Regions from separate parts of the Flexivirga alba genome, predicted to be linked through region 2. Evidence: predicted binding sites of a transcription regulator. Region 2 holds the regulator's gene; the other holds the start of a gene.

Region 1 (12,307 bases), 1.5 Mb from region 2:
AGTGGAAACCGTTGACCCACTTACCTTCTCGACATGACGTATGCCGAGCTCCAGTGTGCCCTGCAAAGTCGCGGCGGCAAGATCGGTCAACGACCGCTCGACGCTGTCGAGGTCGAGCGCGCCGTTCATGTCGGCGACGGCGATGCGGATCAGCTCGTCGCGACGGGCCGACCGGATCGCCAAGAGCGCCGCGTCATCGTCATCGGGCTGACGATCGACGGCACCGCGCATGATGGTGAGCAGTCGCTCCCGCGACAACGGCTCCAACGCGTGCTGGGAGCCGAAGACACGGACCGACGACGGCGCGTTCTCCAGCAACTGGCCGACATACCGGCTGCCCGCCAGCGACCGGGCGAGGGTTTCGGCGGCACGCCCCTCGTCGCGCAGCATCTTCAGGAACCAGTGGGTCGAGCCGAGCGCGTCACTCAACCTGCGGAAGGCGAGTAGACCGAGGTCGGGATCGACCTCCTCGGAGAACCACTGCAGCATGACCGGCAGCAGCGTGCGCTGGATCGCGGCCCGCCGACTGACACCCGCGGTGAGTGCCTCCAGGTGCCGCACCGCGCCCTTGGCATCGCGGAATCCCAGTGCGGCGAAACGGTCTTCGGCGTTCTCCCGCGTCAGCCGGGCTTCGTCGGAGGGCAGGTTGGCGACCGCGGTCAACAGTGGCCGGTAGAAGATCCGCTCGTGCAGCCGCCGCACCCTGGCTGCGCGCTCGCGCCATTGCTTGACGACGTCGGTCTCCGGGTTCGCGCGCAGACCGAGCGACCGGCCGAGTGCTCGCAGCTCGGCGGCGCTGCTCGGGATCAGGTGGGTGCGTCGCATCCGCGACAACTGGATGCGGTGCTCCAGGACCCGCAACTCCCGGTAGGCCTGATCGAGTTCATGTGCGTCAACGCGCCCGATGTAACCGCCCCGCGACAACGACTCCATGGCGGCGAGCGTCCCCCGGTTGCGCAACCGTTCATCGGTGCGCCCGTGGACCAACTGCAGCAACTGCATGCTGAATTCGATGTCCCGCAGACCGCCCGGACCGAGTTTGAGCTGCCGGCCAACCTCGGCCTGCGGCACGTGATCCTCGACGCGCCGCCGCATCGCCTGCACGTCCTCGACGAAGTTGTCACGATCGGCGGCCCGCCACACCATCGGCTGTATGGCGGCCAGGTATGCCGCGCCGACCTCCTCGTCGCCGGCGATCGGTCGGGCCTTGAGCAGTGCCTGGAACTCCCAGGTCTTGGCCCATCGCTCGTAGTAGGCACGGTGCGATTCGACGGTGCGCACCAACGGGCCGCGCTTGCCTTCGGGGCGCAGTGCCGGATCGACCTCCCACAGCGCGCCCTCGCCCGTCGAGATCGAGCAGGCGCGCATCACCTCGACGGCCAGCTTGCTGCCCACCTCCAGAGCATCCGGCTCCGCGACCCCAGCGGCCGGTGCGGCGACGAAGATCACGTCGACATCACTGATGTAGTTGAGTTCTCGGCCTCCGCACTTGCCCATGCCTATGACGGTGAGCCGGCAGTTGTCGGAACCCTCGACCGTGTTGCGCGCGATGCGCAGCGCGGCGGCGACCGCGGCGCCCGCGAGTTCGGCGAGCGCCTCGGAGATCTGCGGGAACTGCTCGACGGCGTCACCGGTGAGGTCGACCGCCGCGATCTGCACGAGCTGCCGGTAGTAGGCGACGCGCAGCGCGTCATACGCCTCGGTGCCGGTGTTGTCGGACACTGCCTCCGACAGAACGCGATAGAGCTCTTGTCGTCCGCGGACCTCCGCGTCGACGACGTCGCGCCAGTACTCCGGATGCCGCACCAGGTGATCGGTCAGCGCACTGGACGCGCCCAACAGGGTGACGAGGCGATCCCAACCTGGCCGGTCATCGGTGAAAAGCGCTGCCAACCGGGCGTTCTCGGCCTCCGGTAGCACCTCCCCCAGTCGCACCAGACCGAGCAGCGCATGATCCGGCGACGCGGTCTGGGACAGCGAGGCGACGCGATCGGCGACAGTCTTCGGCGATGCGGTCAGCTCCGCGAGCATGCCCATCGCGCGTTCGGGTTCGGTGAAGCCGGCACGTGCGAGGGTCGAACGCGAGACGGATGAGGCGGGCGATCTCACAACCGACCCAGGTATTGGTCCAGCTCGTACTGCGTCACCTGGTCGCGATAGGCGGCCCACTCGGCGCGCTTGTTGCGCAGGAAGAAGTCGAAGACGTGCTCGCCGAGGGTCTCGGCGACCAGCTCGCTGTGCTCCATCAGGTGTATGGCGTGATCGAGTGACGCCGGCAGGGGTTCAATGCCCATCGCACGCAGTTCGCTGTCGGTGAGCGTCCAGACGTTGTCCTCCGCCTCGGGCGGCAGCTCGTAGCCCTCGTCGACGCCCTTCATGCCCGCGGCGAGCACCAGCGCGTATGCGAGATAGGGGTTGGCCGCCGAGTCCAGCGAACGCACCTCGATCCGCGAACTCTGCCCCTTGGACGGCTTGTACATCGGGACCCGCACCATCGCGCTGCGATTGTTGTGACCCCAACAGACGTATGGCGGTGCCTCGGCACCACTCCAGATCCGCTTGTAGGAGTTGACCCATTGGTTGGTGACAGCGCTGATCTCACCCGCGTGCCGCAGGATCCCGGCGATGAATCGCCTTGCCGTTGTTGAGAGTTGGTATGGCGCACCCGCCTCGAAGAACGCGTTGCGATCGCCCTCGAAGAGAGAGACGTGGGTGTGCATCCCGGAGCCGGGCGCATCGGCGAGCGGCTTGGGCATGAACGACGCGAAGACACCCTGCTCCAGCGCGACCTCCTTGATGACCGTCCGGAAGGTCATGATGTTGTCCGCCGTGGTGAGCGCATCGGCGTAACGCAGATCGATCTCGTTCTGGCCCGGCCCGCCCTCGTGGTGGGAGAACTCGACCGAGATGCCCATCTGCTCCAACAGGGTGATGGCCGATCGCCGGAAGTCGTGGCCGGTGCCGTGCGGCACGTGGTCGAAGAATCCCGCGTTGTCCACCGGCGTCGGCGGCTGGCCGGGCTTGATGTCCTTCTCGAAGAGGTAGAACTCGATCTCGGGGTGGGTGTAGAAGGTCAGCCCCTTGTCGGCCGCCTTGCCCAGCGCCCGCTGCAGAACGTTGCGCGGGTCGGCCAGGCTCGCCGAGCCGTCGGGCAGCCGGATGTCGCAGAACATCCGGGCGGTGCCGGGGTTCTCACCGCGCCACGGCAGCACCTGGAACGTGTCGGCGTCAGGCACCACGAGCATGTCCGACTCGTAGACCCGAGCCAGACCCTCGATGGCGCTGCCGTCGAAGCCGATGCCCTCCGCGAACGCACCGTCCAACTCTGCCGGAGCGACCGCCACCGACTTCAGCGTGCCGAGCACATCGGTGAACCACAGTCGGATGAAGCGGATATCGCGTTCCTCGATGGTGCGAAGGACGTATTCCTGTTGCCGATCCATGACTGAATCCTGCCTTACCTCGGGACGTCGGATGCCGTGACCTGACACACAAGCGCAGGTCGGCCCGGGAGATCACTCTCCCGGGCCGACCATGACACGCGGTGTATGCCGCGCGCTAGCAGCGACTACTTGCGGAACTTCACCTGGACGCGCAGGCCGTCGCCCTGTTTGCCCTTGACGACGATCTGCGTGCCGCTACCTGCGACCTGCACCGAACCGGTCGGGTTCTGGCTCGACCAGTAGGCGCCGGTCTGGCTGTCGTCGAACATCGGGATGCCCTCCTTCTTCGGCATCTCCAGGGTCGTGCCCTTGCGGTGCAGCGTGAACTTGTCGGTCTTGTGTACACCGAAGGTCGAGTCGTAGGACTGGATCCGGTTGGACGCGACCTCTCCGGTCTTCCAGACGACGGGCACCGGGTGCGCGTCGACCGGCAGCACGAGGCCATGGCCCGGGTGCACGGAGGTGTTGTTGTTCGCGAACTCGTTGTCGACATACCAAACGAGCAGACCGTCCTGGTAGGGGTAGTGCTCCACCCAGTCGGCCTTGTCCCCGCTGAAACCGAAGTTGTACGGGCCGGTCTTCAGCGTCTCGTCGTAGCCGGCGTAGCGGCGGGACTCGGCGAGGTAGTAGTGCGAGACCGACACCGTGTTGCTGCCGGTGATCCGGGTGAACCCCTTCGGCGTCCACTGCGAGGTGGCCGACTCGACGTCGTCCGTGGTCGTCTGACCGTCCACAGTGAGCGCGATGTCGTCGAGGAACGCTCCGTTCTTGCTCAGGCCGCCGTCCGTCTGGTAGGCGAAGCGGAAGAGCACCTTCTGCCCGGCATACGGCGTGAGGTCGAAGTTGACCGTGCTCCATGACTTCTGCGTGCCGGTGACTCCGTCGCCGACCGTCGTCCAGTTGGATCCGCCATCCGTCGAGACCTGGCCGTAGAGGAAGTCGTAGTCCTGCTCGATGTCGTACCAAGCGGCCGCGGAGACCGAGGCCGACGTCGCGCCGGTGAGGTCGATCTCACGGGACAGCGTGTTGTTGAGGTTGTCGGCGCTGCCGCTCCACCACTCGTACGAACCGGACTTCGGCTTGTTGTAGTCGGTGGTGATCTCCTTGTCCGGCAAGGACACCGCGACGGCTTGTGGCTTCTTGCTGTTGTCCAGGTCGGCCGGGCCGAGATTGACGTCAGTGTTCTCGCCGTACTTCACGGTCTGCAGGTCGCTCCAGCCGAGCTGCACCTTCGACCAGGCGTCCATGTAACCGGGGGTCGTGCCGATGGCGTCCTTGCCGTGATTGAGCCAGGAGCCACTGCTCATCAGGCTCCAGAAGCCGACCGTGTTGTCGCCGCCACCGGAGGTGTCGTAGAGGTCCGGCAGGCCGAGGTCATGGCCGAACTCGTGCGTGAAGACGCCGAGGCCGCCGTTCTCGGGCTCCGTGGTGTAGTCCGAGACCCAGATGCCGGTGTCGCCGATCTGGACACCGCCGGATTTGTTGTCCTGTGGGCCGGAGGTGCCGAAGCCGGTCTGCACGGACCAGCGGTGCGACCAGATCGCGTCGTCGCCCTCGGCGCCGCCGCCGGCTTCCTCACCCTCACCGGAGTGCAGGGCCTCGTAGTGGTCGATGTAGCCGTCGGGCTCGTTGAAGTTGCCGTCACCGTCGTAGTCGTAACGGTCCCAGGTGTCGAACTGCTTCAACTCTTCCTTGATCTGGTCCTTGGTCTTACCGGACTCGACCTGCTTGTTGTACCAAGAGGTGAGCGAGTCCTGCACGAAGGACCAGTAGCCCTCGGCCTCGCTGGTGCCGTCGCCCTTGACCGGGTTGTGGCCGTAGCGCGCCTCGTTGTAGGGCACCTTGACCCAGTCGCTGACCGTCGTCGAGACGTCGAAGCGACCCTGGGACTGGTCCTTGTAGAAGTTCTTGAACGACTCGCCCACGCCGTTGAAGAGCTGGTCGTAGTGCGCCTGGTTGAAGTCGTCGACCCAGTAGGTCGAGTTGTTCTTGGTGCGGTCCGGCTGGGGGATGGTGTTGTGCAGCGGCCCCTCGGTGCCTCCCGTCGCAGCCTTGGTCTGCGTGCCGAACTCCGCCAGCGTGGTGAAGATCTTGGTCGACTGGTTGGGGTCGTACTGGATGTACTTGCCCTTCTTGGCCTCGGTGCCCTTGCCACGCTTGGCATGACTCGTGGCCGACTCCGGGGCCTGCAGCTCGATGACCTTCTTGCCGGCGACCGTCTTGATCTTGGCCTCGCCCTTGACGACCTTGTCGACCGCAGCGGTGCGTTCCGCCGCCTGCTTCTCGGCACGAGGGTTGGGCAGGTTGTCCGAGCGCTGCGAGAGGCCGGGTCCGGCCGACGGGACTGCCTGCGCATCGGCGGACTGGGTGAGCCCTGCGATGGCGAAGGACGCCGTTGCGGCGAAAGCCGTGGTCCCGGCAATCGTCTTGAAGACGCGTCTTGTCACTAGTTCCTCCAACAAAAAAGGGTCCGCCTCTGACGGGGGTGTGCGGCGGGCCGGGATCAGCCTGCCGAGTTCTGTGCGAAATTGCGGCTGATCTTCAGGTTCCTTTAATCTTTCTGTGCCTCGTCTTTACGATTCGCTTACCTTTGAAGTTGAATCTGAACAAGCACAGTGAGCTTGGGCTGCGTTGGCATGGCGGCAGCTTGCTGACGCTCTTGCCAGCGCAGAAGAAGCCGCTTTGGCTCGCCGATAGGGTCGGCGTATGACGGAAAAATCCCCAGAAGTCAGCGCCCCGTACGGAACCGGGGCCCAGGCCGCCCCGCAGCGGCGGGTGCGAGTGCCCCACCTGCAGGCCAAGAAGGCGAAGGGTGAGAAGTGGGCCATGCTCACGGCATACGACATGTATGCCGCAGAGATTTTCGACGAGGCAGGCATCCCGGTGCTGCTGGTCGGTGACTCCGCAGGCAACAACGTCTTCGGCTTCGAAACAACGGTGCCGGTGACGGTCGACCACCTCGTGCCGCTCACCCGTGCTGTCGCGACTGCGACATCGCGGGCCATGGTGATCGCCGACCTGCCGTTCGGCTCCTACCAGGCCAGTCCGCAGCAGGCGCTCGCCACCGCGACCCGCTTCATGAAAGAGGGCTCGCGCACGCGGTGAAGCTCGAGGGTGGCAAGCCGATGGTTCCCGAGATCGAGTTGCTGGTGCGAGCCGGCATCCCGGTGATGGGCCACATCGGTTTCACCCCGCAGAGCGAGCACGTGCTCGGCGGTTATCGCGTGCAGGGCCGCGGCGACGGCGCCGAACGACTGCTCGAGGACGCGCTGGCGTTGCAAGACGCCGGCTGCTTCGCGATCGTCATGGAGATGGTCCCGGCCCCTGCCGCGCGGAAGGTGACTGAAGCGCTGACGATCCCGACGGTCGGCATCGGCGCCGGCCCGGACTGCGACGCGCAGGTGCTCGTCTGGCAGGACATGGCCGGGCTGCGGGGCGGCAAGGCGCCGCGCTTCGTCAAGAAGTATGCCGATCTGCGCGGCGAGCTCGGCCGCGCTGCGCAGGACTACGCGCGCGAGGTCGCGTCGGGCGAATTCCCCTCTGCTGAGCAGAGTTTCGAGTCCTGATGGGTCTTCCGATCGGCTTTCTTCGGCACTGAGAACCACATGACGACGGCTGCGATCAGCCCGAAGACGCCCGACACGACGATGCCGGCGCTGAGGGCGATCGCAGCCGTGACCCACGAAAGCACGGCCGGCCCGACGCTGGATCCGGCGTCGGACAGCTCGCGCCAGATCCCGAGGAACTGCGGTCGGCCGACGGACGGTGAGTAGTCGGCTCCCAGGGTCATCACCATGCCCGAGCCGATCCCGTTGCCGAAGCCGAGCACACAGGCCACGACGCACAGGGATACCGCGCCCTGCGTGAGCGGGATCGCCATCATCGACAGCCCCATGACGATCATCGAGGGCACCGTGACCCAACGTCGGCCGAACAGGTCCATGATCTTGCCGGCCGGGTAGAAGACGAGCATGTCGATGCCGCCTGCGATGCCGTAGATGACCGACGTGGTCTGCGCGGAGATCCCGAGATGCTCGGCCCACAGCGGTATGACGGCCTGCCGCGTCGCCCGGATCATCGAGACCAGCAACACGCCCATCCCGATGGTCAGGAAGATCTTTTTGTAATCAACGAGCACCCGCCGGACCGTTGCTGCGTCGGGAGAGGTTCCTTCCTCCGGTGCATGCTCCGGGAGGTCCTCCAGCGTCGCGCCGAGCACGCCGGCCAGCGCGAGTGCGACAACGCACACGGCATACGCACCACGCAGGTGCCACACGATCATGGCCGCGGCTCCGATGAACGGCCCGATGAACATGCCGACCCGGTTCACTCCTCCGAGCGTCGACAGGGCTCGCGCGCGGTACTGCGCCGGGATCGCCTCGGTCAGGTAACTCTGCCGCGCAAGCATGAAGACCGAGCCGCTCACGCCCATCAGGAACGCGCCAATTCCGAAGAGCAGCAACGTGTCCGCCGCCATACAGAGCGCGGCAGAGACCACGCCGACCATCGAGGCGCCGATGATCGCGTGGCGTTCGCCATACCTCGCAGTGATCATCGAGCTCGGCACGTTGAAAAGCAGCGAGCCGACGTTGAGCAGCGTCACCATGAGCGCCGCGGTTGCCACCGAGCCGCCGAGATCGCGAGCCGACAGCGGCACGACCGGGAGCATCGCACCTTCGGCCATCCCGAAGAGCAACGACGGAGCGTATGCCGGGATCGCCAAGCGTTTCAGGTCGAAGTCCGGCGTCTCACTCATTGTTAGCTAGTCTAACGATTTCTTTGGCGACCGCCGTCGCCGGGTGGAACGTAATGCTCGGCCCTCACAGCGGCACGAGGTCGAGTGCTCGACCCTCGGCGAGCCGTGTCACACCGGCGAGCAGCAACGGCGACGGCTCCACGGTGAGCCGTCGCCGCAGGGACCGCACTTCCTCGAGCGCCCTCAAGCGCGCCACGGGTCCGATCCGGCCTCGTTCACAGGCGATGTCGAACTCGTCCTCGTCATCGACACCGAACGTGCCACCGGCGTCGACGAACGGGTCCAACTCGAGATCGTCATACATCCAGACGTCGCCGAATTTCGTTGGCGGAGTTGCGATGTCGATGTCGACGACGTGCTCCGAGCGCCATACCCAATGCGCTACGTACCACCCGCCGGAAGGCAGCAGGACCACGCACGAACGGCCGACGCGTTGATTGTCCTGGGCGACCTCACACGTTTCGGCGTGGCCGTCCGGGTGCACGCCGGTGTATGTCGAGTGCGCCGGCGTGAACACCCAGCAGCCGTAACCGTCACTGCCGAGGACATAGCCACGCCAGCTTCCCGAACCTGCCGGCCGCTTCCACTTCTGGACGGTGACCAGTCGAGAGCTGACTGCACGTCGCTCACTCCTTGTCGAGTTGTTGCTCGCTTCCCCGGCTTTCCACGTCGTGATGCGCAGCCGGTTGTCGACGAGCTCCAGAGACGAGGCACCCACCACGTCGGCGACGAACATCGGGAAGGCGTCCTGCTCACTTCGATCATGGCCCACTGCGCCATAGATCTCGACCAGGCGGTCGCGCAACTCCCCCGCAGCAGCGTCGACCTGGCGCACACGACCCCAGAGTTTGGCGTCGCCCTCGCCGACCTGGGTGTCGACCGTGGCCGTGTGCAGCGAGAACCGCGGGTCCCGATGCAGGTCGTCGAATTTGCGGGTGCCCGGCATACCGACGAGTGCCAACTCGTCACGGACGAACTGCGGCTCCAACGGACTGATCCGTGGAAAGCCGTCCGCACGCAGCGTCGCCAGGAAACACAGATTGCCGGTGGCGGCGTGCCGGCGCCGGAAGATCTCGGCAATGTGTGGCGCGTGCTGCTCGAACTCGGCCCAGGTCGTCATACAACCGACGATAGGGGGCGCCACCGACAGTCGTGGTCGTTCGTCGGAGACCTTTGATCGTCACTCACATCGTATCGTCGTCAGCGGGTGTAACGACAGCCTTGCGGAGTCACCATTTGGTTCGAATCAAGTTGATACTCAACAACATTCACTTCCACAAGTCCTCGACATCATTATCGAACACGCGTATTATCTATGTATGGATGGAACATCAGCAGACGGCGCACCGGGTCAGGGTGCGACGTCGCCTGCCGGTGACAAAGTCGATGAAGCCCTCAACTTGTTGCTCACCGCATTCCAGGACGCTCGGGTCGACTCCATCACGCTGACGAAACAGGAGTTGTTGGAGCAGGCGGTCGCCGCCCAGCGAGTCCTGAACGCCGCGTGGGCACTGCAGGCGAGCCGGTTGGCTGAAGCGGCTGCAATCGAGGAGATCGTCCGCCCGGACGCCACTTCCCCGACGGGGTGTCGGACACACGAGGTCCGTCACGCGATCGGGGCGCACAAGGACGAATTCATCGGCTGTGAGGTCGGCCCCATGTTGGGCTGGACCAGTGGGCAGGCGAGTGCTCGCGTCGCTGAGGCAACGGATGCGATCAAGCGGACGCCGAGGTTGTTCCTGCGCGTGGGCACCGGAGAGCTCGAGCCCGCGAAACTCGCCGGCATTCATCGAGCGCTCGGTCGGGTGGAGCGGGAGATCAACGACGACGGCACCCCTGCCACTCTCGACCTTGCCCGCGAAGTCGAAAACGCCCTGCTCGGCGACCCCAACGACGAGAACGCAGCGGGTGCCGAGCAGGCAAACATCGATCTCCTCGCGCGGTCATCCTCGACGAGAGTGCAACGCCGCACCCAGCAGTTGTTAGCCGGTTTGGATCCGGTCGCTGACCACAAGGCGGCGGACCGACGGCGCCGAGGCCGGGTCGGCGTGTTCGCCCACCCTGACGACGAGCCCGGGCTCACCCACCTGCACGCCATCCTGCCCTCGGCCGTCGCGGCCAAGATGATGGCCGCCATCAACAAGCACGCGAAGGACCTGCACACCGACACCGAGACGAACAAGACTCTGTCCGAATGCCGGGCCGACGCGATCACCGACCTCATCCTCGGGAACGCCAGAGTCACCACCGAGTTGGTCGTCCAGGTCCCCGTCCATGTCGGGGCTGACGCGCCGGCCGCGCGTCGGGCCGCAGCGGCCGCGTCCGCCTTCCACCGCACCGATGACGACGGCGCGCCACGTTGGCCCGACGCGTTCGCTCACCCGATCACCGGCCTGGCCGTCTTCCCCAATGGACAACCGGCGGCATCTGCTCCGGCCACAATGCGAAGTCAAGATGCGATCGACCGAGAGTTCAACGACCTGCTGAAGCGTCAATACCCGCCCAACCTCGACGATTTCGCCGAATGGGAGCTCGACGACGAATACGCACCATCGGATCTTCCACCGCCCGACGCTGAGATGTGGCGTGCCGCAACAGTATTCGGCAGATCACCCGATCCAGCATCGCAACCTCCAGCACCCTCGGCCAAAGTGGGTGACGCGATCGTGCCCGGGGTGGGGGTGATCCCGGCAGGCGTGATCGAAGCGATATCCCGATCGTTCGGGATCACCATCACCCGTGCGCTGGTGGATGCCGCAACAGGCGTCACCGTCGAAACGTGTGAGACGCAATACCGGCCGAGTCCACGGCTGCGGCACTTCGTCGAAACCCGCGACGTGCACTGTCGGTTCCCCGGCTGCAGCAGGGCGTCACGCTGGTGCGACGTCGAGCATGTGGTTCCCTGGCCGGAAGGCCCGACAGCGGCATACAACCTGCAGTGCCTGTGCCGTCACCACCACCGTACGAAGCAAGCGCACGGCTGGTCGGTCAGTATGACGCCCGACGGCGTGTGCACCTGGACCAGTCCAGGCGGGCGCGAGTACGTCACGACACCCGGCGAATAGCGTTGCTGTTCAGCTCATCCAACGGCTGCGCGTAACCGGCCGAAGCGCACCGAGCCACTGCTCGGCTCCGTAATCCTCGAATCGTTCGACCTCGGTGAAACCGAGCTTCTCGGCGACTCGCAACGACCCAGCATTCGCAGTTTGGGTAGAGAGCACGACCGGCTGGTCCGGGAACGCCCCGGCGCACCACTCCAGCACGGCAGCGCATGCCTCCGTGGCATACCCGCTGCCCCACGAACGTGGCAGGAACAGATAACCGAGTTCCAGCTCGCCACCCTCGGCATACAGATGTCCCAAGCGCTCCGGGTCGCGCCGTTCGAGTGTGACGGCACCGATCATCGAGCCGGCCTGCTCGACCACGAAAAGCCCTGGGCGCCGCCGAGGTTCGCGCGGCATCGCCTTTTCCAGCTCATCACGCGGTTGGGCACCACCGACATACTGTCCGACCTCCGCGGAGCTGAGGAGCTCGATCATGACCGAGCGATCCCGCGCCTCCGGTTCACGCAGCACCAGTCGGCGGGTGCCTATGGGTGCGGGCGGCCAACCAGCCAGAGACTCCAGAGCTGCCATGGGGCGAACCTAGTCCGCCTTGCCCGACCGGCATCCCGGCCCGCCGCCCCGACCCCTTCAGCGGCCGGTGAGGTGCTCCACCGCGAGCTGGTTGAGCTTCACGAAGCCGTAGTCGCGCTCGGCGGCCCGTTGCACATCGAAGCCGTCGTCGGTGGCCAGGAAATCAGTGAGCGACTCCCCCGCAGCCAGTGTCGGCTCCTGCAGGGCAGTGACACCGGCGTACTCCATCGCTTCGGTGACTCGTGCGTCTGCACGGAAGGCACGCGCCTTCTCGGCCAGGTGGAGGTAGGTCGACATACACGCGCGAGCCGAATCCCACACTCCCGCCATGTTTTCGGTGCGCGACGGCTTGTAGTCGAAGTGTCGCGGTCCGGTGTAGCGGGGTGCGTCCGGCTGTCCCGGGAAGCCGTTCTCCAGGAGGTCGACGGTGAAGAACGCCGACAGCAGGTCACCGTGTCCGAAGACGAGGTCCT
Region 2 (12,307 bases):
CTGGCAGGGGCAGCCGGTCTCTCGCGAGTTCGGCAAGATGGGCAAGTCACTGAAGAACGTCGTGACGCCGGACGAGATGTGCGCGACGTTCGGTGCGGACACCTTCCGCGTCTACGAAATGTCGATGGGTCCGCTGGACCAGTCCCGTGTCTGGGAAACCCGTGCCGTCGTCGGTGCGCAGCGCTTCCTGCAACGCCTGTGGCGCAACGTGATCGATGAAGATTCCGGTGAGCTGCGGGTGCGCGATACCGAAGCGTCGGCCGACTTGAAGCGAGTGATGGCCAAGACGATCGACGGTGTCAGCAAGGACTACGAGGCGCTGCAGTTCAACACCGCGATCGCGAAGTTGATCGAGCTGAACAACGCACTGACCAAGGCGTCCTCCGAAGGCGGGTCGCCCAGGCCGGTCGTCGAGGCACTGGTGCTGATGACCGCGCCGGTCGCACCGCACATCGCCGAAGAGCTGTGGTCCCGGCTGGGGCACGAGTCGTCGCTGTCGCACGAGACGTTCCCGGTCGCCGACGAGTCACTACTGGTCGACGAGACCGTCACCTGTGTCGTGCAGGTGCAGGGCAAGGTTCGCGATCGACTGGAAGTCCCGATCGACATCGCTGATGCTGACCTGGAGGCCCTCGCCCGGCAGAGCGACAAGATCCGAGCAGCGGTGGGGGACAAGCAGATTCGCAAGGTGATCGTGCGCGCCCCGAAGCTCGTCAACCTAGTGGTTGGTTGAGCTCTATGACGGTGGCGGTGGTGACCGACTCGACGGCATACCTGCCGCCGGGGGTGGCCGCTGCTCACGGCATCTCGGTCGTGCCGATGCGCCTGGCCATCGGCGGCATCTCGTATGACGAGGGGCGTGGCGTCACGGCCGAGGAGGTGGCGCAGGCGTTGCGCGACTTCGTCCCGGTGTCGACCTCCCGGCCGTCGCCCGCAGTCTTCACCCAGTTGTATGCCGCGCTGGCCGACGCCGGACATGAGGCAATCGTTTCGGTGCACGTGTCCTCGCAGATGTCGGCAACGCTCTCCTCGGCACAATTGGCGGCGCGCGACGCGACGATTCCCGTGACCGTCATCGATAGCGAAACCATCGGTATGGCAATGGGTTTCGGGGTGATCGCCGCTGCGGAGGCAGCCGCATCGGGTGCGGACGCCGCGGCGGTCGCGGATGCGGCGCGCCGTCATACCGGATCGTCCACGACCGTCTTCTACGTCGACACCCTTGAGCATCTGCGCCGAGGGGGACGTATTGGGCGCGCCTCTGCGCTGATGGGCTCCGCCCTCGCCATCAAACCGCTGCTGACCGTGCGCGACGGGCACATCGAGCCGTTGGAGCGAGTGCGCACAACCAGCAAGGCACTTGCCCGGCTCGTGAAGCATGCGGTCGACGCGGTCGAGAAGTTGGAGGAGCGCGACGACGTCGACGGGATCGACGTCGCCGTGCACCACCTGGATTCACGGCCACGTGCCGAGACCCTGATCGAGCAGCTCGCCGGCGAGCTGCCGAGGGCGCGGCGGCTGCTACTCGTCGAGCTCGGCGCAGCAGTGGGTGCGCACGTCGGACCCGGCACGCTGGCGGTCGTGGTGACTCCGCGGCTGTCCGGCCGGACCCGCATCGTGGGCTCCTCGGACTGACCGACTGCCCGGGCGGTTGTCCACAGCCCCGCGTCCTATGGCGGGTTGTCCACAGGACTGCGTGTCCGTCGAAGCGCGAACTTCGTTGTCTTGCCTAGTGTTCCAGGCATGGAAGTTCATCCTCAGCAAGCGCGAGACGCGGAGTACGCGTGATGGGACGCGGACGCGCGGAGGAAGGCACACCCGATCGGTTGGCGGCGGTGCTCGAGGAGCTGGAGGCGGTCCGTCGGGCGCCCGGCTGGGTGCCGACCGAGGACTCCGTCGTCGACGAGCCGCGCTCGAGAGTCGCTGATCTGCCGCGCCGGGTAGCAGCGACCCGACGTGCGGAGCACTCCGACCAGACGCGTCGTGGACGTCATTCAGCTGGCGGTGGCAACGACGAGTTGCGTCCACGAGAGCCGCTGTTGCGTCCACCCGAGCCGCTCATCGGCGCTCAGGTTGCGCCGAGCAGGCTCGCCGTCATCGGCGCTTTGATCCTGGTGTCGGTTGCGGCCTTGGTCTTCGGCGGGCGTGTGCTGTGGGCGCGCGCGGCCGCCGAGCCGCACCCCGTTGCCTCGGCCGGCGCAGCCACCTCGACGAGTTCCGCGTCAGCCTCGGCGCCGAGCAGTTCGGCGACACGACAGGGATTCGGGTCCACGGCTGCGTCGTCGAGCGCTGCGCCGACCACCCTGGTCGTGCAAGTCGTGGGGCAGGTCCGCAAACCCGGCGTGGTGCACGTCAAGAGCGGCTCGCGGGTCCAGGACGCCGTCTCCGCAGCGGGAGGTGCACTGCCCGGCGCCGACCTGTCGGCGATCAACCTGGCACGGGTCGTCGCCGACGGCGAGCAGATCCAGGTCCCCAAGCCGGGTGAACACCCCACACCGCCGGCGGCGGGCGGCGCTGCAGGCGGATCGTCGGCTGCCGGCGGCGCGGGCGGTGGCAGCCCGGCGAGCACGGTCAACCTCAATACCGCTGACGAGACGACCCTCGAGGGACTGCCGGGGGTCGGGCCTGTGATGGCTCAGCGCATCCTGCAGTGGCGTGCGGACAACGGCCGGTTCAGCACCGTCGACGAGCTCGGCGAGGTCAGCGGCATCGGTGACAAGACGCTGGCGCAGCTGCTTCCGCTGGTGACCGTCGGTTGAGGAGTGGTGCACCTCGCTCAGGCCGTCGGCGCGGCCGTCATACAGCCTGTCGTCGAGCGGATCCGCCGGATGCCGGAACACGTCACCGGAAAGCCACGCTCGCTCGATCTGCGATTGTTCACTGCTGCGGCCGTCGCCTGGCCGGTCACGCTCGTCGTGCTGCGGCTGCCGGTGAGCGTCAGCGTGTGCCTGGCAGCGCTCAACGCGTTTCTCGCGGTCGCCATCGTGGTTCGGCCCGGAGTTCCGGAGGTGCCCGGCCGCCGTCGCAGGGTTCTCGAGACGGTGGCACTCGCCGGCGCGGCAGTAGCGCTGGTGTGCGCGGCCACGGCGGGACATCTCATGACACGACAGGCGGGCACGGTCGACCAACTGGCTGCGAAGCGGGCGATCGTCCGCGTCGAAGCGGTGGTGTCCTCCGACCCGCGGCCCGTGGGTGCCGGTCTGGGTGGTCACCAGAGCCTGGTGATCGTCAAGCTCTCGGTTCGGCAGATCGTCGGTCGCGGCATGCGCAGCACCCCCAACACGCCCGTGCTGGTGCTCGGTGACGAACGATGGCTGGCGGTCCACTGGCATGAACGCGTTGCGGTCGACGGGCGGCTGCAGGCTGCCGAGCCCGGCGATGATGTGGAAGCCGTGCTGACCGCACGCGGCCCGCCGCGGGTCATCGGGGGAGCAGGACCGCTCTTCGACGCTGTCGAGGTGGTGCGCCGCGATACTCGGGTAGCCACCGAAGGCCTGCCCACCGACCCACGCGGGCTGGTGCCGGCGCTGGTGATGGGAGACACCTCGCGCCTGCCGGCGCAACTCAACGACGACATGCGCGCCACCGGTATGACGCATCTCAACGCCGTGTCCGGTTCCAACGTCACGATGGTGCTGCTCGCCACGATGTGGGTTGCCGGGTGGCTCCGTGTCCGGGGAAGGTGGCGACTGGTGGTGGCCGCTCTTGCGCTCGGGTTGTTCGTGCTGCTCTGTCGCCCGGAGCCATCGGTGATCCGGGCCGCGGTGATGGGCGTCGTGGGACTCGTCGGCATGTCTGTGTCGAGACGGGCCTCCGGGCCTCCGGTGCTGGCCGCGGCTGTGCTGTTGCTGCTCGTGATTGATCCCTGGCTGGCGGCGTCCTACGGATTCGCGTTGTCGACCCTGGCGACCGCCGGGCTGCTCTTCTTCGCACGCCCGTGGGCGGACCGGATCGCTCGCTTCCTGCCGAGGCGACTGGCTCCGGTGGCGGAGGCGGTCGCCATACCCATGGCGGCGCAGGCGATGTGTGCTCCGGTCATCGTGCTGCTGCAGGGCTCGGTCAGTCTCATCGGCATACCGGCCAACGTGCTGGCTGCACCGCTGGTGGCGCCGGCGACGATGTGCGGCGTCATCACCGTGCTGGTCGCGCCGGTGAGCGTGGGTCTCGCGCGGCTGCCGGCCTGGCTGGCCGCACTACCGACCCAGGGCATCGCGTGGATCGCACATACGTGTGCGCGGGTGCCGCTCGGCACTCTCCCGTGGCCGGACGGCGCAACCGGTGCGATGCTGCTCGCCGCACTGACCGTGCTGTTGTTGTTCGCGGGCGTGTGGCTGCTGCGCACCCTCTGGGTGCGGCCATACCTGGCCGGCGCAGGCGCAGTCCTCGCTGCCGCCGCCTGGGCGCCGACCCCGATCAGTGGGTGGCCGCCGCCCGGTTGGGTCTACGTCGCGTGTGACGTCGGACAAGGAGATGGCGGAGTGCTCCAGACCGCTCCGGGGCATGCACTGGTCGTGGACACCGGTCCCGAGCCCGGTGCCATGGACGGTTGCCTCGACCGGCTGCAGATCCGCGTGGTCGACGCTGTTGTGCTGACCCACTTTCACGCGGATCACGTGGGTGGCCTCGCGGCGGTGTTCGACGGGCGGCAGGTGCGTGCCCTCTACGTCACGCCGGTCGAATCGACCGGCGCTTCCGGCGCCGGCGACGAACCCAGCGAAGAGCCACTGGTTCAGTCGCTGGCTGCGCAGCACAACCTGGCAATGCAGACGCTCGCGACGGGTGACGTGCTGGACATCGGTGCGGTGCACGCGCTGGTGGTTGGTCCGACCCGACTCATCAGGGCGGGGTCGGTCCAGAACAACGCCAGCATCGTGCTGGACGTGCGCTCGCACGGCCTGCGGCTGCTGATGACCGGTGACATCGAAAAGGAAGCCGCCGCACTGGTATTGGCTCAGTTGCGGAAGCTGCCGGATGCGCGACCGGTCGACGTGCTGAAGGTGCCGCATCACGGCTCGGCGAACCAGGACCCTGGACTGGAGCACACACTGCGGGCAGCCATCGCGGTCATCAGCGTCGGCGCGCACAACGACTACGGACACCCGGCACCGCGGACTCTCGATCTGCTCGCCCAGAGCGATTCCACCGTGTTGCGCACGGATCGGGGTGGGGACATCGCGATCATCGCGAAGGACGGTGCACCCCTGGTCGCCAGGCCCTGAGCAGGTATGGCGCCAGGTTCGACTCAGGAACAGACGTTCTTGGCGCGCGCGGCTTCACACAGCGCGTCGAGGGTCGCCGACACGGCCGGCACCCGTTGCAGGTCCGGGGTGGTGACGGCATACACCGAGCGCCGGGAGGCGGGATCCATCGGCACCGTGACGACGCCAGGGTTACCGGCCGAACGGCGAATCAGGTCGGGGATCAACGCGACGCCCAGGCCCTCGGACACCAGGCCAAGGACCGCGACGTAATCCTCGGTCTCGAACGCGACATCGGGATTGAAACCGGCGCGCTCCGCGAGGGACAGCAGGTGGCCGCGGCAGCGCGGGCACCCGGCGATCCACGGCTCACTCGCCAGATCGGCGAGCTTGACCTTCTTGGACTTTGCCTTCGGGTGATTCAGCGGAAGCGCCAGTCGCACCTCGTCGTCCAGCAATTTGCGGGTCACGAACGACTCGATGTCCTCCTCGCCGCGAGCCAGGTCGGTGCCTTCGTAGGCGAACGCGACGGCGACGTCACACTCACCCGAGCGCAGGGCGGCCAGCGACTCGGGCGGCTCGGCCTCGGTGAAGCTCACCTGCACGTCAGGAAAGCGCTTCTTGACCAGCGCCAGCGCACGCGGCACCAGCGTCGAGGAGGAGGAGGGGAAAGCCATCAGGCGAACTCGCCCGGCCCGCAGGCCTGCGATGGCGGCCACTTCGGACTCCGCGGCCTCGAGCGCAGCAAGCACCGGATTGGCGTGGCGGGCGAGGACCTGACCGGCCTCGGTGAGGCGGACGGTGCGGCCGAGACGTTCCACCAGAACGGTTCCGGTGCGGTCCTCCAGGCGCCGAACCATCTGGGAGATGGCCGGCTGCGAGTAGCCCAGCGACGTGGCCGCAGCAGTGAAGCTGCCGTGATCGCTGATCGCCTTGATGACCCTGAGTCCAGCTGCGTCGATCATGGCCCAAGAATAACATTTAGTTATTTGTTCTGGCCAATTCTCCAAGATCGCTAATCAATATGCCGGCGGGTCCAACTGACCGCGCTGACGCCCGAGGTCGCGCGAGTATGAGACCTTGACAGGGTGGTGACTACGGATCCGGCGGCGCTGACCGAGCTGGTGAGTCGTGGGGGAGTCCTCGCCCTCACCGGTGCCGGCCTGTCGACAGAATCCGGGATTCCCGACTATCGAGGCGCCGACGGTCAACGGCGGTTCCAGCCGATGACCGCTCAGGAGCTCCTTGCCGATCCCACTGCGCGGCAACGGTATTGGGCTCGCTCGTATGTCGGCTGGCCGCGCTTCGCGGCTGCTGAGCCGAACCCGGGTCATCTCGCAGTCGCGGCGTTGCAGCAGGCCGGTCTGATCGGGCCGATCATCACTCAGAACGTCGACGGCCTGCACCAGGCGGCCGGCGCTGACGATGTCGCGGAGTTGCACGGCAGCCTCACGCATGTGGTCTGTATGCACTGTGGCGAGCGTTACGAACGCACGATGGTCGACGACTGGCTGCAACTCGCCAACCCTGACTTCGACCGATCCGCCACCGGCCCGCTACGGCCGGATGGCGATGTCGCGATCGCCGAGTCGCTGATCGGCGACTTCCGGCTGGTGCATTGCGTCATCTGCGGCTCGGACCTGCTGAAGCCGGATGTGGTGATGTTCGGGGAGTCGGTGCCCAAGGACCTGGTCGAGCAGTGTTTCGCGCGGGTGCAAGCCGCTCGCGCGATCCTGGTCCTCGGTTCATCGCTCGCGGTGATGTCCGGCTATCGCTTCATCCGCCGCGCGGTGCGGGATGGGATCCCGGTCGCTGTCGTGACCCACGGCTGGACCCGGGCGACCGACGAGGAGGTGTCGATCCGCATCGACGCCCCGCTCGGGTCGACGCTGCTTTCGTTGGCGGAGACCCTCGCCGGGCGCCGCGCGTCCTGATCGCGCAGAGTTGGGTCAGATCCGACGTAGAACTGCCGTGACCTTGCCGAGGATGGTCGCGTCGTCGCCGTCGATCGGGTCGTAGGCGTCGTTGTGCGGGAGCAGCCAGACCTTGCCGCGCGCACGCTTGAACGTCTTGACGGTCGCCTCGTTGTCGAGCATGGCCGCGACGATGTCGCCGTTGGTCGCAGTTGGCTGCTGGCGCACGACAACCCAGTCGCCGTCGCAGATCGCGGCGTCGATCATCGAGTCACCGACCACCTTGAGCAGGAAAAGGTCGCCTTCGCCGACGATCTGCTTGGGCAGCGGGAAGACGTCCTCGACGACCTGCTCGGCCAGAATCGGGCCGCCGGCGGCGATGCGCCCGACAACGGGAATGTATGACGCCTCGGGCCGCTCGTCACCCAGGCCGGTCTCGTCGAGGCTCGACTCCTGCGCGCTCCGCACACTCGAGCCGCCGCGGTAACCGCGGGTGTCGGTCGCGTCCGGATCGATGACCTCCATGGCACGTGGCCGGTTGGGGTCACGGCGCAGGTAGCCCTTGCGCTCGAGCATCGTCAGCTGGTGCGCGACGGAGCTCGGACTGGTCAGTCCGACGGCATCGCCGATCTCACGCAGGCTCGGCGGATATCCGCGCCGGTCAACGGAATTGCGGATCACCTGCAGCACCTTGCGCTGCCTTGTGGTCAGGCTTTCTCCGGCGCGGTCGGGAAGTTCGTGCACCTGTGCCATCGCTGTCATCTCCTCCTCGGCGAACACTTCGCTCAAAGCGGCTGGCGAGCGATCTGTGCGGACCGGATCCGAACGGTTGTCGGTGGTCGGTGCTTGCCTTGGCTTCGTGAAAACAGCGTATGGGTTTCGGACACAGTTTCCAAACATCTGTACGACGCGTGTCTCGATGGCGTCGAACGCTCGTGCTATCCGTCCGACAGGTGTACGATCGTACGCGTGTTCGGATGGAGTTCGTTGTCCGAGCGGTGTGCACCAGTTCGCACCGAAGTTTCAGGAGGAAGAGATGAGTGCAGTTGCGCAGTGGGACGCGCCGGTCGACCTACGTCAGGGTCGTCGGCACTTGCGGGCGGTTCCGACCGGTCCGTCGGCACGTGGTGGCGGCGCCCAAGTGGGTGTTCGAGTCGAGGCCCGCGGCCTGCGGCTGACCGCACGCGGACGCCGGTTGCTGGGCATAGTCGTCGCGGTCGCGTTGTTGATCGGTGGGGGTGCAGCGGCGCATGCCTGGGCATCGACGCCGCCGTCGGTCGGGCACTCCGTGACGGTGCACGATGGTGAGACGTTGTCCGGTGTGGCGCACCGCGCCTACCCGTCCATGTCGGTCTCGGACGCTGTCACGAAGGTGGCGCTGGCAAACGACCTCAACGGCCTGCAGGTGGTCGCGGGACAGCAGCTCAAACTGCCCTGACGGGACCTCGACACGCGGTGTTACGGGCGGCTGACCAGCGGTTTTCCAGGTGACGTCGACGGCTCTTGCGATTGTGGTGGGATCGGCCTAACATCCCTATATCTAGTAGTTACACGGATGAGATTTATCCACATCTAGTCCACAAGCAGAGCCCAGTCATCCCCAGGTCGTCCACCACTTACCCACAACTTCGTCCACAGTCGGCGTCGTTCTGGTGACGGGGCGGGTGCCGGGTCCAGCGGAGAGGAGTCGTCTGATGCATTGCCCGTTCTGCCGTCACGACGACAGTCGCGTTGTCGACAGCCGCACGAGTGAAGACGGCACCTGCATCAAGCGACGCAGGCAGTGCCCCAACTGCGGCAAGCGGTTCTCAACCATGGAGACCGCGAGCCTCACGGTCGTCAAACGATCCGGCGCCAGCGAGCCGTTCAGCCGGCAGAAGGTGCTGCTCGGAGTGCGCAAGGCTTGCCAGGGCCGGCCGGTCAGTGAGGATCACTTGGCGCTGCTCGCCCAAGAGGTCGAGGAGTCGATCCGGGCCCAGGGCGCGGCGGAGATCGATGCGCACGACGTGGGCCTGGCGATCCTGGGGCCGCTGCGCAGCCTCGACGAAGTTGCCTACCTCCGCTTCGCGTCCGTCTACCAGGCCTTCGACGATCTCGAGGACTTCGAGTCGGCCATCGCCCTGCTGCGTGCCGAGCGGCCGGCGACCGGCGTCGAGCCGGACCGTCAACCCGCCGACGACTGAGTAGTCCCACCGCATTTCGTACACCGTCACAGAACACATCTCGCAGCACAGTTGACCACCTGAGGTGGAAAGGAAGTTGGACATGACCGACACAGCAGACGCCGGCCCCAAGGCAAAGCGCGGTAACCGCGCAGGCAAGGGGTTGACCGTCGAGCGAATTTTCACCACTCCCGGCGTGCACCCCTATGACGAGGTCACTTGGGAGCGTCGCGACGTCGTCCAGCAGAACTGGAAGACGGGCGAGACGATCTTCGAGCAGCGCGGGGTGGAGTTCCCCGACAGCTGGTCGCTGAACGCCTCCACGATCGTCACCACCAAATACTTCCGTGGAGCCGTCGATACCCCTGAGCGTGAGAACAGCCTCAAACAGCTCATCGACCGGGTCGTCCTCACCTACGTGCGTGCTGGCAAGGAGCACGGCTACTTCGCCGCTGATCAGGACGCCGAGATCTTCGAGCACGAGCTGACCTGGTCGCTGCTGCACCAGGTGTTCAGCTTCAACTCGCCGGTGTGGTTCAACGTGGGCACCAAGTCGCCGCAACAGGTTTCGGCCTGCTTCATCCTGTCGGTCGACGACTCGATGGACTCGATCCTCAACTGGTACAAAGAAGAGGGCTTCATCTTCAAGGGCGGCTCCGGCGCCGGCCTGAACCTCTCCCGGATCCGCTCGTCCAAGGAGCTCCTGTCGTCCGGCGGCACGGCCTCGGGCCCGGTGTCGTTCATGCGCGGCGCCGACGCATCGGCCGGCACCATCAAGTCCGGTGGAGCGACCCGCCGCGCAGCCAAGATGGTCGTGCTCGACGTCGACCACCCGGACATCGTGGAGTTCGTCGAGACCAAGGCGAAGGAAGAGAACAAGATCCGCGCATTGCGCGACGCCGGCTTCGACATGGACCTGGGCGGCAAGGACATCACGTCCGTCCAATATCAGAACGCCAACAACTCGGTGCGAGTCACCGACGAGTTCATGCGGGCCGTCGAGGACGGCAGCTCGTTCGGCCTGCGCGCACGCCACTCCGGTGAAGTCATCGAGGAGATCGACGCCCGCACGCTGTTCGACAAGATCAACCAGGCTGCCTGGGAGTGCGCCGATCCGGGCCTGCAGTACGACGACACGATCAACGCCTGGCACACGAACCCCGAGAGCGGCCGGATCACCGCGTCCAACCCGTGCTCGGAGTACATGTCGCTGGACAACAGCTCCTGCAACCTGGCCAGCCTCAATCTGCTGAAGTTCCTGCGCGAGGACGACACGTTCGACGCCGCCACCTTCCAGAAGGTGGCTGAGCTGGTCATCACCGCGATGGACATCTCGATCTGCTTCGCGGACTTCCCGACCGAAGCGATCGGACAGACGACGCGCGACTACCGGCAGCTGGGCATCGGTTACGCCAACCTCGGAGCGCTGCTGATGGCGACCGGCCACGGCTACGACTCCGAGGGCGGGCGTGCACTGGCCGCGGCGATCACCTCGCTGCTCACCGGCGCCTCCTACAAGCGGTCCGCGGAGCTGGCCGGCATCGTCGGCCCATACAAGGGCTACGCCCGCAACGCCGAGGCGCACCAGCGCGTCATGCGCAAGCACCAGGCCGCCAACGACGCGGTCCGGACGCTGGATGCGATGGACTCCGAGGTGCACCGTTACGCGACAAAGGCCTGGGCCGACGTCGTCGAGGTCGGTGCCGAGAACGGCTACCGCAACGCGCAGGCCTCGGTGCTGGCGCCGACCGGCACGATCGGCTTCATGATGGACTGCGACACCACCGGCATCGAGCCGGACTTCTCGCTGGTCAAGTTCAAGAAGCTGGTGGGTGGCGGCTCGATGCAGATCGTCAACCAGACGATCCCGCGGGCGCTGAAGAAGCTCGGCTACCAGGACGAGCAGATCGAAGCGATCGTCGAGCACATCGCCGAGCACGGTCACGTGATCGACGCACCGGGTCTGAAGCCGGAGCACTACGACGTCTTCGACTGCGCGATGGGCGAGCGCGCGATCGCGCCGATGGGCCACGTCCGGATGATGGCTGCGACGCAGCCGTTCCTGTCCGGTGCGATCTCCAAGACGGTCAACCTGCCCGAGGACGCCACCATCGAGGAGATCGCGGAGGTGCACCTCGAGGGCTGGAAGCTCGGCCTGAAGGCACTGGCCGTCTACCGCGACAACTGCAAGGTCGGTCAGCCGCTCTCCGACGGCCGGAAGTCCGCGAAGTCCGAAAAGGTCGAGCCTGAAAAGGTCATCGAGTACCGCCCGATCCGTCGCCGGCTGCCCAAGCGTCGCAAGAGCGAGACCACCTCGTTCGCTGTCGCCGGCGCAGAGGGTTACCTGACCGCGGGCACCTACGAGGACGGCAAGCTGGGCGAGCTCTTCCTCAAGCTGGGCAAGCAGGGCTCCACGCTCGCCGGCATGATGGACGCCTTCTCGATCGCCATCTCGGTCGGCCTGCAGTACGGCGTGCCGCTCGAGACGTATGTCGAGAAGTTCACCAACCTGCGGTTCGACCCGGCCGGCATGACCGACGACCCGGACGTCCGGATGGCGCAGTCGATCATGGACTACGTCTTCCGTCGGCTGGCACTGGATCACCTCGACTTCGAGACCCGGTCCTTCATGGGCATCCACACCGCTGAGGAGCGCGCTCGTCAGTTGGAGACCGGTTCCTACACGCCGGCCGAGACTGCGGACGATGACGTCGCCGACGAGTTGGAGTCCTACTCACAATCGGTCGGTGCCACGACCCGACGCGAGGAGGATGCCCCCGCCGAGTCGGATGCAGCGGTATCCAGTGCTGCGGTGGAGCCGGACGTGCGGTCCGGTTCGGGAGCTGCCGACACACGAGCGGTGTCCGGTGAGATCCACTCGTCGGCCGAGCTGATGGAGCGATTCCAGGGCAAGGCCGCCGACGCACCGATGTGCATGACCTGCGGGACGAAGATGCGCCCGGCCGGCTCCTGCTACGTCTGCGAGGGTTGCGGCTCGACCAGCGGCTGCAGCTGAACGCACCTGCACCCAAAC

What was found. Region 2 encodes LexA, which represses DNA repair genes until DNA is damaged. Its sites were predicted from a motif close to TCGAACANNTGTTCGA; they were not measured.
Region 1: the regulator LexA is predicted to act here: its motif matches at 9,496-9,511, upstream of ACFQDH_RS20020 (HNH endonuclease signature motif containing protein).

The regions. Positions count from the first base shown of each region.
Region 1 covers NZ_JBHSWH010000001.1:4,030,930-4,043,236, forward strand. The annotation lists gene ACFQDH_RS19990 (bifunctional [glutamine synthetase] adenylyltransferase/[glutamine synthetase]-adenylyl-L-tyrosine phosphorylase) at 1-2,037, opposite strand, end outside; gene ACFQDH_RS19995 (glutamine synthetase family protein) at 2,106-3,443, opposite strand; gene ACFQDH_RS20000 (immune inhibitor A domain-containing protein) at 3,569-5,890, opposite strand; partial or broken gene panB (3-methyl-2-oxobutanoate hydroxymethyltransferase) at 6,150-7,009, shown strand; gene ACFQDH_RS20010 (MFS transporter) at 6,949-8,199, opposite strand; gene ACFQDH_RS20015 (DUF402 domain-containing protein) at 8,264-9,319, opposite strand; gene ACFQDH_RS20020 (HNH endonuclease signature motif containing protein) at 9,519-11,264, shown strand; gene ACFQDH_RS20025 (GNAT family N-acetyltransferase) at 11,274-11,834, opposite strand; gene xylA (xylose isomerase) at 11,892-12,307, opposite strand, start outside.
Region 2 covers NZ_JBHSWH010000001.1:2,578,062-2,590,368, forward strand. The annotation lists partial or broken gene leuS (leucine--tRNA ligase) at 1-733, shown strand, start outside; gene ACFQDH_RS12710 (DegV family protein) at 739-1,635, shown strand; gene ACFQDH_RS12715 (helix-hairpin-helix domain-containing protein) at 1,788-2,759, shown strand; gene ACFQDH_RS12720 (ComEC/Rec2 family competence protein) at 2,766-5,219, shown strand; gene ACFQDH_RS12725 (LysR family transcriptional regulator) at 5,243-6,163, opposite strand; gene ACFQDH_RS12730 (NAD-dependent protein deacetylase) at 6,287-7,132, shown strand; gene lexA (transcriptional repressor LexA) at 7,148-7,864, opposite strand; gene ACFQDH_RS12740 (hypothetical protein) at 8,148-8,549, shown strand; gene nrdR (transcriptional regulator NrdR) at 8,806-9,294, shown strand; gene ACFQDH_RS12750 (vitamin B12-dependent ribonucleotide reductase) at 9,377-12,289, shown strand.